3 regions of the Methyloligella solikamskensis genome follow, and region 2 is predicted to be linked to each of the others. Evidence: predicted binding sites of a transcription regulator. Region 2 holds the regulator's gene; each other region holds the start of a gene.
The links. The regulator HrcA, encoded in region 2, represses chaperone genes, less so after heat shock. The targets are predictions, from matches to a motif close to GTTAGCACTCNCNNNNNGNGAGTGCTAAC.
Positions count from the first base shown of each region.

Region 1: a site for HrcA is predicted at 2,792-2,820, ahead of ACFQ2F_RS14620 (co-chaperone GroES). Genes of this name have one in related genera too.
Region 3: a site for HrcA is predicted at 3,118-3,146, ahead of groES (co-chaperone GroES). Genes of this name have one in related genera too.

Region 1 covers NZ_JBHTJO010000002.1:334,938-340,367, reverse strand. The annotation lists gene ACFQ2F_RS14640 (phenylacetate--CoA ligase family protein) at 1-409, shown strand, start outside; partial or broken gene ACFQ2F_RS14635 (IS5/IS1182 family transposase) at 495-598, shown strand; gene ACFQ2F_RS14630 (Crp/Fnr family transcriptional regulator) at 666-1,424, opposite strand; gene ACFQ2F_RS14625 (HWE histidine kinase domain-containing protein) at 1,926-2,678, shown strand; gene ACFQ2F_RS14620 (co-chaperone GroES) at 2,868-3,155, shown strand; gene groL (chaperonin GroEL) at 3,257-4,912, shown strand; gene ACFQ2F_RS14610 (ABC transporter ATP-binding protein/permease) at 5,151-5,430, shown strand, end outside.
Region 2 covers NZ_JBHTJO010000001.1:191,927-197,356, forward strand. The annotation lists gene ACFQ2F_RS00940 (PAS domain-containing hybrid sensor histidine kinase/response regulator) at 1-942, shown strand, start outside; gene ACFQ2F_RS00945 (GNAT family N-acetyltransferase) at 1,315-2,169, shown strand; gene hrcA (heat-inducible transcriptional repressor HrcA) at 2,267-3,364, shown strand; gene grpE (nucleotide exchange factor GrpE) at 3,444-4,109, shown strand; gene pyrE (orotate phosphoribosyltransferase) at 4,205-4,738, shown strand; gene ACFQ2F_RS00965 (alpha-ketoglutarate-dependent dioxygenase AlkB family protein) at 4,895-5,430, opposite strand, start outside.
Region 3 covers NZ_JBHTJO010000001.1:1,246,099-1,251,528, reverse strand. The annotation lists gene ACFQ2F_RS06030 (autotransporter outer membrane beta-barrel domain-containing protein) at 1-2,128, shown strand, start outside; gene ACFQ2F_RS06025 (DM13 domain-containing protein) at 2,139-2,648, opposite strand; gene ACFQ2F_RS06020 (usg protein) at 2,729-2,998, opposite strand; gene groES (co-chaperone GroES) at 3,230-3,544, shown strand; gene groL (chaperonin GroEL) at 3,588-5,228, shown strand.

The DNA.
Region 1 (5,430 bases), on a different contig from region 2:
CTTCATCCGGTACGACCTCGGCGACTGCGTCCGTTTCCACACCGACCCTTGCCCCTGCGGATCGCCGTTCCGCAGTTTCCAGGTGGAAGGACGCGAGGCGACACTCGTCCGCGTCGGCGACGTTACGCTGTCGCCGCTCGTCTTCGGTCTGGAGCATGAGCGCGCCCGGCGCATCCAGCTGGTTCAGACCGGCGACAGGAATTTCGAGGTGCGGATAGAGCTGGCCGACGAGGCGGCAGCAGGGGCTGTCTTTGAGGAGGTCATCGGGTCGGTGAAACGGGTGTTTCGCGACAACGGCCTGGAGGACGTCGCGGTGCGGGAAAGCCGGACGCCGCCCCAACTTACCGCGAGCGGCAAGTTCCACAAAGTTGTGCCTATGCGGAGCGCCGATACACGAACCATAGCGTGACCCGGCATTCGGCGGTTGGCTTCCGAGTGAGCGGATAGGCCCTATGCGCCTCTGCCTGTCGGACGCCGAATGGACGGCCGTCGCAATCTGCTTCAGCCTCTTCCTCTATAGACAGCGGAATCGCGTCGAACGGCTCTTCAATCAGATCAAGCACTGCCGGCGGATACGATCCGCTACGAGAAGCTGGCGTAGAACTTCCTCGCCTTCGTCAAGCCCGATGCAATCAGGCTCTGGGCCGAGTTAATACGTCCACCGCCTAAAGCAGCGGACGCTCCTGCCGGTCCTCCATGTCATACCCGCCAAGCTCCGCCAGAGCTCCGAAATCCGGCGAACGAAAAAGCCCATGCTCCCACTCAATCAGGCGGTCATAGGTGAGGCGCCGAAGGATCTTGTTGGTATGAACCAGGGAAAGGCCCAGAGCATCGGCTAGATGCTGCTGGGTGAAGGGGAAGCGCACCCGGCCTTCGACCGCCAGGCCGACCTCCTCGGCGCGGACGAAAAGATGAGCGAGATAATAGGCGGCACGCTCCCGGGCGGTGCGCCGGCCAAGGCTCAAGAGATGCTCGTCCAAGACGCGCTCCTCGCGGGCCGCCAGCCATGTGACGTCGAAGGCGAGCCGCGGGCTGCGGGCGAAGACCTCGGTGAGCTTCTGGCGCGGGAAGGTGCAGAGCGAGGCTGCGGTCAGGGTTTCCACAGAATGCTCCATCTCGGCATCTAGGGTTGCCTGGAGCCCGATAAAATCGCCGGGCAGGATGAAATTGATGATCTGTCGGCGGCCGTCCGGAAGCGTCTTGTAGCGGAAGCCCCACCCCTCCAGCACGGTGAAAAGCTGATCGGACCGGACCCCTTCGGAAAATATGGTCGATCCGCCCTCCACGGTGAATTCGCCGATCTTGAAGTCCGACAGGAGATCGACCTCGCCGTCGCTCAGGGGGCGAAAAATCGCGCAGTCGCGCAAGGGGCACTGCTCGCACGGGACTTTGTGATCGACAGCGAATTGAGCGACCAAATTCATTGGCGCGATGATCTCCTTGGCCGCTCCGGCGCCGATGCAAGATGAGTATGTCTTAGTTGAAAGACGGCGCGTCTGCGAAGTTCTAAGAGTGAAGCCGTCATACTAATCGAAGTCAATTCGGCGGAGCCAGGGATCTGAGGGCAAGGACGGAAATTGAGTTGCCCGACTCCCTTCATATTCCTGCCAGCGCGACCGATTGCGTGCGCCCCGCCACTGTGTAGCAAACCATGATGACCGAGGAGGAACTTGCCGCTCTTCCCGAAGACGGGAAAGAGCCGTTGACCAGCGCCGCCGAGAAGCGCGACGCGTTGGAAGCGGGTGGAGTCGGTCTGTGGGAGTGGTGGTTCCAAGAGGGCCAAATCGGCCTGGACCAAGAGGCCAGCCGACTTCTGGACCTGCCCCATGGCGGCGGCTCGCTGCCTGCCGCAAGGTTCGAGGAGGCCATTCATCCGGAGAATCTGGCCGGATTCCAGCATTCGCTGCGAGCCGCGATCGGCAGCGATGGCGAGATCGCAGAGGAATTCCGGCTCGACCGGGCGCGTTCCGCCGCTGACCCAATGGGTTTGCCTTACGGGCCGTGTTGTCGAGCGCGAGGCCGGCAGACCGATCCGCGCGATGGGCGTAATCCAGGATGTCACCGACCGGCATTTCGAGAAGGAGGCGAGCGAGCTGCTCAATCGAGAGCTGGCCCACCGCATGAAGAACCTGTTCTCGGTGGTCGGCAGCATCGCGGCGGTGAGCGCCGAAAGCCATCCGGAAGCCAAGCCCTTCGTGCAGACCTTCCAATCGCGGCTCAACAGCCTTTCCGCGGCTCACGACCTCCTAAAAGAACGGCAATGGCTCTTCATGCCGCTGGAAGACCTCGCTGCGCGGGTTATCGAGCCGCTCGGCGTGCTCAGGCGGGTCAATATCGACGCGGACCACCTGATGTTCGGCGATTACGATATGCAGACCCTCGTTCTGGTGCTGCACGAACTCGCCACCAACGCCATCAAATATGGCGCCCTTTCCAACGACGACGGGCATGTTTCGCTGCGTTTCGAGGGGCTTGAGGACGATACGGTCCAGCCGCGCGAGATCCTGATGACATGGCAGGAGGTCGCAGGCCCGCCCGTGGTCAAGCCGGCCGATCGCGGCTTCGGAATGACCCTGCTGGAGCGGCTGGCGAAGCGCCACGGCCACGATGCACCCGTGGTGGAATGGTACGAATCCGGGCTTTTCTGCCGGCTCCGCTTCCGCGCCAGCGCCCGCTAGAAGACGCTCCTTCACACGCGCTTCACCACATTGGCGCAAATCACGCCTCGGATGGGCGGTTTCGGCCCGCTTTCTTGACAGCGGCACAATCGAAACGTTATCCCCGCCCACGATTTGGCACTCAACACTGGCAAGTGCCAACAGGCGACCCTATCTCGAAAGCAGAGACAATTTTCAGGGAGTGCAACTATGGAATTTCGTCCTCTCCACGATCGTGTCGTGGTGAAGCGGCTCGAAGAGGAGCAGAAGACCAAAGGCGGGATCATCATCCCGGACTCGGCGGCTGAGAAGCCGCAGACCGGCGAGATCGTCGCGGCGGGCCCCGGGGCACGCGGCGAAGACGGCAAGGTCCAGCCGCTGGACGTGAAGGTCGGCGACAAGGTCGTGTTCGGCAAGTGGTCGGGCACCGAGGTCAAGATCGACGACCAGGAGCTCCTTATCATGAAGGAGTCCGACATCATGGGGGTGATGGGTTAAGGCCAATTGGCTGTCCCACCCCAATTTCGCCTCCCCGCATCTTGAAGCGGGCTCGTGAGCAGGCGGTTTTTGAAATTTTTGAACAATGGAGTTAAGCGCCAATGGCAGCTAAAGACGTGAAATTCGGTGCAGATGCGCGCGAGCGCATGCTGCGCGGCGTCGACACCTTGGCCAATGCAGTCAAGGTCACGCTCGGCCCCAAGGGCCGCAATGTGATCCTCGAGAAATCCTTCGGCGCCCCGCGCTCGACCAAGGACGGCGTGACCGTCGCGAAGGATATCGAGCTTGAGGATAAGTTCGAGAACATGGGCGCACAGATGGTGCGCGAGGTGGCGTCCAAGACCAACGAGAAGGCCGGTGACGGCACCACCACGGCGACCGTGCTTGCCCAGTCGATCGTGCGCGAAGGCCTGAAGGCCGTCGCCGCGGGCATGAACCCGATGGATCTGAAGCGCGGTATCGACAAGGCCGTGACCGAGGTCATCGCCGATATCCGCAAGAGCTCCCAGAAGGTTTCTGGCTCTTCGGAGATCGCCCAGGTCGGCACGATTTCCGCCAATGGCGAGAAGTCCATCGGCGACATGATCGCAGAAGCCATGGGCAAGGTCGGCAATGAAGGCGTCATCACGGTCGAAGAGGCCAAGAGCCTTGAGAGCGAGCTTGAGGTCGTGGAAGGCATGCAGTTCGACCGCGGCTACATCTCGCCCTACTTCATCACCAATGCCGAGAAGATGGTGGCGGATCTCGAGAACCCATACATCCTGATCTGCGAGAAGAAGCTGACCGGCCTGCAGCCGATGCTTCCGCTGCTCGAGGCGGTTGTGCAGTCGGGCCGTCCGCTGATGATCATCGCTGAAGATATCGAGGGCGAGGCCCTGGCCACCCTCGTGGTCAACAAGCTGCGCGGCGGCCTGAAGGTCGCGGCGGTGAAGGCGCCTGGCTTCGGCGATCGCCGCAAGGCCATGCTGCAGGACATCGCTGTCCTGACCGGTGGCCAGGTGGTTTCCGAGGATCTCGGCATCAAGCTCGAGGGCGTCACCCTCGACATGCTGGGCAGCGCCAAGCGCGTGAACATCACCAAGGACGACACGACCATCGTCGACGGTGTTGGCGAGAAGGCCGACATCGACGCCCGCGTCGCGCAGATCAAGGCGCAGATCGAGGAGACCTCCTCCGATTACGACAAGGAGAAGCTGCAGGAGCGTCTGGCGAAGCTCGCCGGCGGTGTTGCGGTGATCCGCGTCGGCGGCGCTACCGAGGTCGAGGTGAAGGAGCGCAAGGACCGTGTTGACGACGCTCTGAACGCGACCCGCGCGGCCGTGGAAGAGGGCATCGTCGCCGGTGGCGGCACGGCCCTGCTCCGCGCCTCCAAGGTGCTCACCATCACTGGTGATAACGAGGACCAGGAAGCGGGCATCAACATCGTCCGCCGTGCGCTGCAGGCCCCGGCCCGTCAGATCGCCGAGAATGCCGGCGTCGAGGGCTCCATCGTTGTCGGCAAGGTGCTGGAGAACAACGAGACGGCCTATGGCTACGACGCCCAGAAGGACGAGTACGGCAATCTCGTCGAGCGCGGCATCATCGACCCGACCAAGGTCGTGCTGACCGCTCTGACCGATGCCGCCTCCGTCGCGGGTCTGCTGGTCACCACCGAAGCCGGTGTGGCCGAGCTCCCGCAGGACGACTCCGCTGCCCCGGCCATGCCTGGCGGTGGCATGGGCGGTATGGGTGGCATGGGCGGCATGGACATGATGTAGCAGCCCATCCGCTCAATCGAGCAGATGACTTTGAGGGCGGCTCTTCGGAGCCGCCCTTTTTCGTGGGCAATCCGCGTGAAAAGCAGGCTCCAACCTTACGCAACCGTAATCCGCTAGCGCTTGCTTTCGGGGCGCGGCTCACCGAAAACTCCAACCGCGCTCGCTGAATGCGGCTTAACGCCAGCATTAGCGGCGGTCACGCCTTCTGCCTCAAGCGGTCTTCCGGAGCATCGCCCCTATGGCGGGATTTTCCCAAGCAGCGAAAGAATTTTCGCGCATCGCACTTCCCTATTTCAAAGGCGAGGACCGCTGGGCGGGGCGGATCCTGCTCAGCGTCGTCGTGGCGCTGCAGCTCTTCCAAGTGTATCTGAGCGTCCAGTTCAACACCTGGTACCGCAACTTCTACAACGCGCTGGAGCAGAAGGACTGGGACAGCTTCATCTATCAGCTCGGCGTGTTCTCCGTGCTGGCTGCGCTCTTCATCATCGCGGCGGTCTATGAGCTTTACCTGCGCCAAT
Region 2 (5,430 bases):
GACTCCCCCGCAGATTCGAGCCCTATCGCCGAGGACTGGCCGCAAGCGGAAGGACGTTCCGTGCTCGTGGTTCTTCAGGGCCAGGTGGAAGCAGCGCTGTCCGCAGAACTGCTCAATGCTCTCGGCGCGGAGACGGCGTTGCGGAGCGCCGAGACGCTTTCCGGCCTCGGCCCGGCAGGCCGCAGCGATCTTGCGCAATACAACGCGCTTCTGACCGACAAGGCGAGCTTGAAGGCCGTGCCCTTCAACCTGCTGGAGGCGTTCGGCAAGGCCGATGGCGACGCCAAGCGGGCCGTCGTGGTGCTGGACCCCAACGAGCGTCCCGAGATCGACGCCCTGAAGACGCGCGGGTTCGACGGGTATCTGATGCGGCCGATCCGGCCCCGCTCCATGCTGATCCAACTCGTTGGCGATCCGGCGTCCGAGGCCGCAGCCCCGGCGCCAAGCACGGAAGCCCCACCGCGCTGCACCTCACCCGCCGGAGACGCGCTCTCGGTGCTGCTCGCCGAGGACAACGACATCAATGCGCTGCTCGCAAAGGCCGTGCTGGAGAAGGCGGGTGCTGCGGTCGAGCGGGCCGCCAACGGCCGGGAGGCCATCTCCCTGGTGAAGGATGCGCTCCGTGACGAGAAGCCCGGTTTCGACCTGGTCCTGATGGACATCCATATGCCCGATATGGACGGGGTGGAGGCCGCAGGCCTTATCCGCGCGCTCTACGAAGACGGCGCAAAGCCCGGCGCAGGCCGCCCGCCCATCGTGGCGCTGACCGCCAATGCCTTCGCCGAGGACCGGGCCGCCTATCTGGAGGCCGGGCTCGACGACTATCTGGCAAAGCCCTTCGAGAAGAATGAACTGTTGAGCCTGATCGGGCGTTGGCAGATGGCGGGCTTAGGGGATGCGGTTTCGCGCACGGAGGCGGCTTCCGGAACGGGAGCCGCCTAGGGCCACCGGCGCGGGCGACCTTATTACTTCCTTCCATGCTTAGAATTGCCGGGCTGAGCCGTCCATGCACAGGACGAGCGAAAGTTGTCACATAGGCTTCGAAGAGGATTGCTATCGGGGCGTCATTGTGGCCGAATCAAGCTCTCTCAGGTGCGTGCCTCGTGAACCCTGGGATTTTGGAGTCGGCCATAGCGAGATGGCGGACCCCACGCTCCAAACGGAGATGGACCGCCGCAGCCGAAACCAGACTTTGGCGCTGAAGATTTGCGCGGGGGCATCATGTTTCCAGGACTGACATTCCGGCCGGCCTATGGGGGCGGGCAAGCGTTCGTCGGCCGTAAACGATTCACTCCTCAGGCTTTCCAGGCATTCATGCTGCGGGAGCCGCCCAAGAGCTATGGCCGCATCGGGCCGCTGGAGGTTCGCCTGGCCCGCAAGCGGGGCGATATCCGCCGCGCCCAGCGCCTGCGCTACAAGGTCTTCTACGAAGAGATGTCCGCGAGAGCCGATGCGCTGACCATGCTGTCTCGCCGGGACGAGGATCCCTACGATCCGATCTTCGATCATCTGCTGGTGCTGGATCACACCAATGCACTGGCGAGCCGCGGCTGGCGCCGGCCTCAGGTGGTGGGCACCTACCGGGTGCTGCGCCAGGAGGTGGCGGACCGGCATGACGGGTTCTACACCCAGCAGGAATACGACATCGCGCCGCTGATCCAGGCCAAGCCGGACTACAACTTCATGGAGCTGGGCCGCTCCTGCGTGCTGAAGCCCTACCGGACCCGCCGGACCGTGGAGCTGCTGTGGCACGGGCTTTGGTCCTATGTGCGCGAGAACGGCGTCGACGTGATGCTGGGCTGCGCAAGCTTCGAAGGCATCGATCCGAAAGCCCATGCGCAGGCCTTGAGCTTTCTGCACCACACGGCTCTGGCGCCAGAGGAATGGCGGGCCCGGGCCCATGACCACCTTCATGTGGACATGGACATGATCCCGGCCGATCAGGTGCACATGAAAGCGGCCATGAAGGCTCTACCGCCGCTGATCAAGGGCTATCTGCGGCTCGGCGCCTATGTGGGCGACGGTGCGGTCATCGACCATCAGTTCGGCACCACGGACGTTCTGATCGTGCTGCCGGTGGAAGCGATCCGCTCGCGCTACTTCAGCCATTTCGGCGCGCCGGACTCTCTCGGCTCCGCTCTGCTGCCCGCCGGAAACGCGCTGAACTAGCGGTCACGACGGCCAATTGGCGTTTCGTGCGCGATTCCACGCCTTTCGGCGCGTTACGGGTTTGACGCGCCGATGTGCGGTGCATAAATTTCAACCCATGCGATACGACGATATCAGCGCGGCGCTTGGCGCTGCGCAGGGCGCCCAGGACGGATTGACCCGTCTGAACGAGCGGTCGCGCGAGATCTTCAAGCGCATCGTCGAGACCTATCTCGCAACCGGCGAGCCGGTCGGGTCCCGCAATCTCAGCCGTTCCTTGCCCATCACCCTGTCGCCCGCCTCGGTGCGCAATGTGATGAGCGATCTGGAGGCGCTGGGGCTGATCTATGCACCTCATACCTCCGCCGGTCGGCTGCCCACACAGTCGGGTTTGCGGTTGTTCGTGGACGGCCTGCTCGAAGTGGGCGATGTCAGCCCCGCGGAGCGCGATCAGATCGAGCGCCAAATCTCCGGCGACGGCAAGCACCGGGCGGTTGAGGATTTTCTCACCGAAGCCGGCGCCATGCTGTCGGGCCTGTCGCGCTGCGCCGGGGTGGTGCTGGTGGACAAGCATACCAAGGCGCTGAAGCAGATCGAGTTCGTCAATCTCGGCGGCGGACGGGCCCTCGTGGTGCTGGTCGGCGAGGACGGCGACGTGGAGAACCGGATCATCTCGATCCCTGCGGATCTCCCGGTCAGCTCGCTGCAGCAGGCCTCCAACTACATTAACGCCCGGATCGGCGGCGCTACGATCGAGGATGCGAAGAAGCGCATCGAGAAGGAAATCGAGGAAAAGCGCGTCCAGCTCGACGAGCTCACCACCGACGTGGTGACGGCGGGGCTGGCCACGTGGTCCGGCGAGGAAGAAGGCGGCAAATCGCTGATCGTCTGCGGCCGGGCCCATCTCCTGGAAGACGTGAAGGCCATGGAGGATCTGGAGCGGGTGCGCCTGCTCTTCGAGGACCTGGACGCCAAGGAAGAGCTCATCCGTCTTCTGGGCCTCGCGGAGCGCGCCGACGGGGTGCGCATCTTCATCGGGTCGGAGAACAAGCTGTTCTCGCTGTCCGGCTCGGCGCTCGTCGTCTCCCCCTTCGAGGATTCCGAACAGCGGATCGTCGGCGTGTTGGGGGTTATCGGACCGACCCGTTTGAACTACGGTCGGATCATTCCGATGGTGGATTACACGGCGAGGCTCCTGGGCCGGCTGGTTCCTTAACCTTTTGCGGCCTTGATTTCCTTTGCTTTGCGGTCGATATCCCCGAGAACTCCAGCTTTAGAAAACAATCGGTGCGGCTATGACTGACGAGACGACCGGTCCTCGCGACGAAGACGAGGAGACCCCTGAGAACGCCCAGACCGAGGACGCCGAGGCGGCCGAGGCGAAAGCGGACGACGAGACGGACCTCGCGGCCGAGAATGCCGATCTGCGCGACCGGCTGCTGCGGACCATGGCGGAGATGGAAAATCTGCGCCGCCGGACGGAGCGCGAGAAATCCGACACCTCGAAATACGCGGTGACCAATTTTGCGCGCGACGTGCTGACGGTTGGCGACAATCTCCGCCGGACCATCGAGCACGTGCCGGCCGAGGCCGCTGCCCAGGACCCGGCGCTGAAGAGCTTCCTGGAAGGCGTGGAGCTCACCGAGCGGGAGCTGCTCAACATGCTCGAGCGTCACGGCGTGACCAAGCTCGACCCGCTGGGCGAGCGTTTCGACCCGAACAATCACCAGGCGATGTACGAAGTGCCGAACCCCGAAGTGCCGGAAGGCACGGTGGTGGACGTGATGCAGGCAGGCTATACCATTGGGGATCGCTGCCTGCGGCCGGCGCTCGTGGCCGTGTCCAAGGGCGGTGCGCGGCACCAGCCGCAGGGCAACGCCAAGCCGGCCAATGACGACTATCCGGACGGGTCGGACGACGGCAGCGAAGCGGTGGAGGATGAGGGGCTCCGCAAGGGCTGATACGCCTCCGAAGGCAACGAAAGAAGAAGACGAGGCGTAGAGAAGTGCCGTTGAAAGCGAAAGAGCGGGACGCAGCGGAAGAACGGGCGCGTCTCATGCAGATCATCCGCGAGCGGTCCTACGCTTTCGGCGTCAGCGTCACCCTCGCCTCGGGGCGCAAGAGCAACACCTACTTCAACATGAAGCCGACGATGCTTCATCCCGAAGGCGCGTTCCTGTCGGCTGCCCTTCTGCTGGACGAGATATCCAAGCTCGATGCGGATTACGTCGGCGGGCTGGAGCTCGGCGCCGTGCCCATCACGGCCGCCGTCACCGCCCGCAGCTTTGCGCTGGGCCATCCGCTTCCCGCCCTCATCATGCGGAAGAAGGCGAAGGACCACGGCACTCAACAACGTCTGGAAGGGCTAACCGCGGAGGAAAGCCTTAAAGACAAACGGGTCGTGGTCGTCGAGGACGTGACGACAAGCGGCGGCTCGACGCTTCAGGCCGTCGAGGCCGTGCGCGACATGGGCGGCACGGTGGAGCATGTGGTCACCGTGCTCGACAGGGATGAAGGCGCCACCGAAACGCTCAAAGACCACGGCATCACGCTGATCTCCCTGTTCAAGCAGAGCGATTTCACGGGTTAGGCTGACGGGGCTCGTCCTACCGCAGCATCGTCATTGCCGGGCTTGACCCGGCAATCCATTCCACTGGCCTTGCGACAAGTTGAGACGTAACGGCATGGATGCCCGGATCAAGTCCGGGCATGACGCCTGAGGATGAGGTGAGCGCGCCAAGCCGACCTAAGCCGGCGTTACCCGGCGCAAGGTGAGGTTGATGCGGCCGCCCTTGGGCAGAAGGTCAGAGCTTCCGGCCACGATCCGGTCGATGCCGTGATAGATCAGCCGGTCCTCGCCGCCGAAGATCACCACGTCGCCCGATTCCAGCTCGATCCGCCGTGTCGGGTCCTTTCGCGTAAGCCCGCCGATGCGGAACATCGCCGTGTCGCCGAGGGAGACAGAGACAACCGGCGCGTCATAGGTCTCCTCGTCCTCATCGCGGTGAAGACCCATCTTGGTGCCCTTGTCGTAGTAGTTGATCAGGCAGGCTTCGGGCGGCGCCGGGAAGTCGGCGACCTCCTCCCAAAGCTTCAGCAGCACGTCCGGGATAGGCGGCCAGGGCTCACCCGTCGCCGGATGAACCGGCTCGTAGCGGTATCCCTTCTCCTTGTCGGTAAGCCAGCCGAAGGCGCCGCAATTGGTCTGGCGGACCGACATGGGCTTGCCCGTGCGCGGCATGGTGGGCGTGTAGAGGGGGGCCGCTTGCACCACCTCGCGCA
Region 3 (5,430 bases), 1.1 Mb from region 2:
AGATGCCGACGCCGCGCGTGTCGTGACGGGCAGCACACTCACCGCGACGAATTCAACCCTGATCTCCGAGAAAGGCATCGGAGTGCGCTTGGTGGACAGCGCCAAGGTGACCTTGAACGGCACCCGTGTCGAGGCCGCTGACGCGACCTTCCGCTCGAAATTCGAACAGTCGGGGCAAATCCAGACGATCACCCTCGGCAACGGCAGCGTGGCAACCAAGAACAACGGCGTGCTGCTTCAGGTGAAGCGCGACGCCGCCGGCCAGGACGGCCAAGTCAACCTGACCCTTGAGGACGGCTCGACGAGTTCCGGCGACATCGTCGACACGGACCCAAAGAGCGGCGGCTACACCGATGTCTATCTCGGCGCCCAGGCAGACTGGACCGGCAGAACATTCGGCGTCCGCAACTTCGAGACCGCGGCCGGGTCCGACGCCACGTTCGACGAGTATTTCGAGATCAACGGCGATATCGACGCCAACAACTCGACCTACACCTTCAGTCAGCAGGGCGGCAAGATCGCCGGAAACGTCACCCTGACCAACGGGTCGTCGACCACCGGCGGCTCGATCCCGAGACGCGTTATCGTAGGCGGCAACGTCATCGTCGACCGGACGTCGACCCTCGGCGGCAACTGGCGCATCGGCGGCGATCTAAACAGCGCCGGCACCATCTCTCCGGGGAATTCCATCGGCGTGATCAACGTGGGCGGGGATCTGAACATGACCTCCAGCTCCGTTTACGAGGTCGAGGTCGATCCGGACGCCAGCGCTCAGAACCGCCGCGTCGAAGTGATCATCGTGGGCGGCACGGCAAACCTCGCCGGGCGGGTGGCGGTGAGCTCGCTGAGTGGCGGCTATGCCCTCAACGAAACCTATACGATCCTGACCGCAGGCAGCCTTGCTGGCACCCGCTTCGACAGCGTGGGCCTGAAAGACGGCAGCGTCTTCCTGATGCCCACCCTCAGCTACACGGCCACCGACGTGATGCTGACCATCGACCGTAGCAACGTGGCCTTCGCCTCCGTGGCTGACACCCGTAACCAACGGTCGACCGCCTGGGCTCTCGACAGCCTGCCCCTCGACAGCGCGGTGATCGAATCCCTGGTCTTGCTGAACGGGTCGGACGCCCGCCGGGCCTTCGACAGCCTGTCCGGCGAGATCCACGCCTCCGTTCAGACCACCCTCATCGATGACAGCCGCTTCGTCCGCAACGCGGCCATGAACCGGATCTCCGACGCGTTCGACGACTCGGCCGCCCCGGCCATGCCGACCATGAGCTATCTCGGCCATAGTGCCACCGACGGCCTGACGGCGTGGGGTCAGGGCTACGGCTCCTGGGGTTCGTGGGACGGCAGCGCCAACGCCGCCTCCGTCGACCGCTCCATCGGCGGCTTCGTGGTGGGCGTGGACGGCGCGATCAATCCAAACACGCGGTTGGGTGTCCTGGCCGGCTACGCCAATAGCTCAATTGACGCCGATGCGCGGCTTTCCAGCGCCGATGTCGACACGACCAACCTGGGCATCTATGGCGGCACCCAGCTCGGCGGGCTCAACCTCCGCGGCGGTCTCGCCTATGCCTGGTACGGCATCGACACGAGCCGCAACGTAGCCTTTCCGGGATACGCTGACTCTCTGAACGCCGACTACGATGCCCATAGCCTCCAGGCCTTCGGCGAGGCCGGTTACCGTCTCGCCGCAATGCCGGCCAACATGGAGCCCTTCGTCGGCCTGGCCCATATCAATCTCGACAGCGACGGCTTCCGGGAGAGCGGAGGGGCGGCGGCGCTCCAGGCCTCCGGCCAGTCCGCCGACACCACCTTCACTACCCTCGGCCTGCGTGCCTCCAGCCAGAGCCTGATCCAGACCATGCCGCTGACCGCGCGCGGGATGATCGGTTGGCGCCACGCTTTCGGCGATACGGATCCGTCTGTGGTGTTCGCCTTCACCGGCGGCAGCTCGGCCTTCGATGTGGTTGGCGCACCGCTTTCGGAAGACGCGCTAGTGCTAGAAGCCGGCCTCGATCTTGAGGTCGGCAGCATGACCACCATGAGCGTGAGCTATTCGGGCCAGATGGGCGAAGATTCCAGCGATCACGGCATCCAGGGCGACGTCACCCTCCGCTTCTGATCGGGGGTGGCTAGAGTGCCTTCTTCTGCCCTGAGCCTGCCTCAAAGGTCAGATCGGCCGGCGAGATCAGCACGGAAAATTGCTGGCACCAGATCACCACGCTCGGGTATTTCGTCAGGTCGACGCCCGCGGGGATCTCGTATTTCTGGCTACCTTCGAAGGCCCGCAAGCGCCCGAGATCCACATACATGGTGTCCTCGACATCCGCCTCGCTGCGCACCTTCTTAGCCGGCACGAGATAGACGTGATAGTCGGGCCCCGGCCCCACCTCGAAATCCTTCTCCAGGAAAAGAACGTCTGGATAGACGCTGACCTTGCCCTTTCCGTAATGGACGGGGTCGGACGGGTTGGCGTGAATGAAGGTGCCTTGGGCAACCAACTCCCCGGCTTCCGCTTCCGTCAGCGTGTCGGTGCCAGCCGGCGGCGGAAACAGATACGGGAAGACGAACAGCCCCGCCGCAAACCCGATGATGACGCCGAGCAGAACGCCGACGACCAGCCCTTTCAGCCAATGCCACATGATGTCTTCCCCAAACATCGGAAAATGTCGGGAAAGACTGCCATGGGCCCGAAGGGAAGGCTAGCGGCGCGAGAGACGGCTCACTGCAACCGGAGCTCGCCTTCGACGAAATCGAACTCCGTCGGCGAGATGAGCCGCTTATGGGCAACCCGCACCCGGTAGAGCGGCCCCTCCAGATTCTCGTCCCAGAAGGCGAGGAAATCCTTCAGCTTCGGGAAGCGCGGCGCCATGTCGTAATCCTGCCAGATATAGCTCTGGAGCAGGCGGTTATGGTCGGGCAACCGGTAGAGGATTTCGGCGGTGGTGAGGGAAAAGCCACAGAGCTGGGAAACGAGCGCGTTGTCAGTCATCGAAAAGCCCCTGCTTTGGTCTTGTAAGACTCAAAATTAAATCGTCCCGCGCCGACCATGTCCAGGTTTTATTGAGAGATTTCAGGCAACTAGCAGCCGTCTGGCTAGGCTGCTACCAAGCTGGCACTCTCCTATTGAAAGTGCTAACAACTGTCGCTACATAGCCGCCGAACGGGCCGGTATTTCTAGCGCCCGATCAACGGGAAAATTTGGTTAGAGGAGAACAAAGCCATGCAGTTTCGTCCGTTGCATGACCGCGTCGTCGTGCGCCGTCTTGAAGAAGGCGAAAAGACGAAGGGCGGAATTATCATTCCCGAGACCGCCAAGGAGAAGCCCTCCGAAGGCGAAGTCGTCGCCGTGGGCCCCGGCGCCCGCGACGAGAAAGGTCAGGTCCAGCCGCTCGAGGTGAAGGCCGGCGACCGCGTTCTGTTCGGCAAGTGGTCGGGCACCGAGGTCAAGATCGACGGCGAGGACCTGCTCATCATGAAGGAGAGCGACATCCTCGGCATCCTCGAGGGCACCGCGTCCGCCAAAAAGGCCGCGTAACCAACACGCTGCATAATTTCATTTCATTCACGGAGAACGAGCCATGTCTGCAAAAGACGTGAGATTTTCCCAAGACGCCCGCGAGCGCATGCTCCGCGGCGTCGACATCCTAGCCAATGCGGTCAAGGTGACCCTCGGCCCGAAAGGCCGCAACGTGGTGTTGGAGAAGTCCTTCGGCGCGCCCCGCATCACCAAGGACGGTGTGAGCGTCGCCAAGGAAATCGAACTTGAGGACAGGTTCGAGAACATGGGCGCCCAGATGGTGAAGGAGGTCGCTTCCAAGACCAACGACACCGCTGGTGACGGCACCACCACCGCCACCGTCCTCGCACAGTCCATCGTCAAGGAAGGCCTGAAGTCGGTCGCGGCCGGCGCCAACCCCATGGACCTGAAGCGCGGCGTCGACATGGCCGTTGCCAAGGTCGTCGAGGAGCTGAAGTCCAAGTCGAAGAAGATCACCGGCTCCGGCGAGATCGCCCAGGTCGGCACCATCTCCGCCAATGGCGACGCCGAGATCGGCCGCCTCATCTCCGAGGCCATGGAGAAGGTCGGCAATGACGGCGTGATCACCGTCGAGGAAGCCAAGGCGCTCGAGACCGAGCTTGAGGTCGTCGAGGGCATGCAGTTCGACCGAGGCTACCTCTCGCCCTACTTCATCACCGACGCCGAGAAGATGCGCGTCGAGCTGGAGAACCCCTACATCCTCATCCACGAGAAAAAGCTCACCGGGCTTCAGACCATGCTTCCCCTCCTGGAAGCCGTGGTCCAGTCCGGCCGTCCGCTTCTGATCATCGCCGAGGACGTCGAGGGCGAGGCCCTGGCCACCCTCGTGGTCAACAAGCTGCGCGGCGGCCTGAAGGTCGCTGCCGTCAAGGCGCCTGGCTTCGGCGATCGCCGCAAAGCCATGCTCCAGGACATCGCGGTTCTGACCGGCGGTCAGATGATCTCCGAGGATCTCGGCATCAAACTTGAGGGCGTGACCCTCGACATGCTGGGCCAGGCCAAGAAGGTCCAGATCACCAAGGACGACACCACCATCGTCGATGGCGCCGGCGACAAGAAGGAGATCGAATCCCGCGTCTCCCAGATCCGCGCGCAGATCGAGGAGACCTCGTCGGACTACGACAAGGAGAAGCTGCAGGAGCGTCTGGCGAAGCTCGCCGGCGGTGTTGCGGTGATCCGCGTCGGTGGTGCCACCGAGGTCGAGGTGAAGGAGAAGAAGGATCGCGTCGACGACGCGCTCAACGCGACCCGCGCAGCCGTGGAGGAAGGCATCTCCCCCGGCGGCGGCGTGGCTCTGCTCCGCACCGTGAAGTCCCTCGACGGGCTGAAGCCTGAGAACGAGGACCAGAGCGTCGGCGTGAACATCGTTCGCCGCGCGCTTCAGGCGCCGATCCGCCAGATCGCCGAGAATGCCGGCGAGGATGGCGCGGTCGTGGCCGGCAAGGTGCTCGAGAAGGACGATTACGGCTACGGTTACAACGCCCAGACGGGTGAGTATCTCGACCTGGTCAAGGAAGGCGTGATCGATCCGGTCAAGGTCGTGCGCACCGCGCTGCAGGATGCAGCCTCCGTCGCCGGCCTCCTGATCACCACCGAGGCCATGGTCGCCGAGCATCCCCAGAAGAACCCTGCTCCGGCCATGCCGGGCGGCATGGGCGATATGGGCGGCATGGGCTTCTAAGCCACGCACCCAAGCCTCTTTGAAACGAACAGGCCGCGTCCCTCAACCTGAGGGGCGCGGCTTTTCTTTTGGCCCCTGCCACGCCCGATTGACAGCGGACCGGCGGCTCCCTATCTACCGCTTCGGGTGAAGGCCCCAGCCGCTCGCAAGCACACGCTTAAGGTAGAGCCCTTCCTACAAGACGACACATCGGCCCGATCGC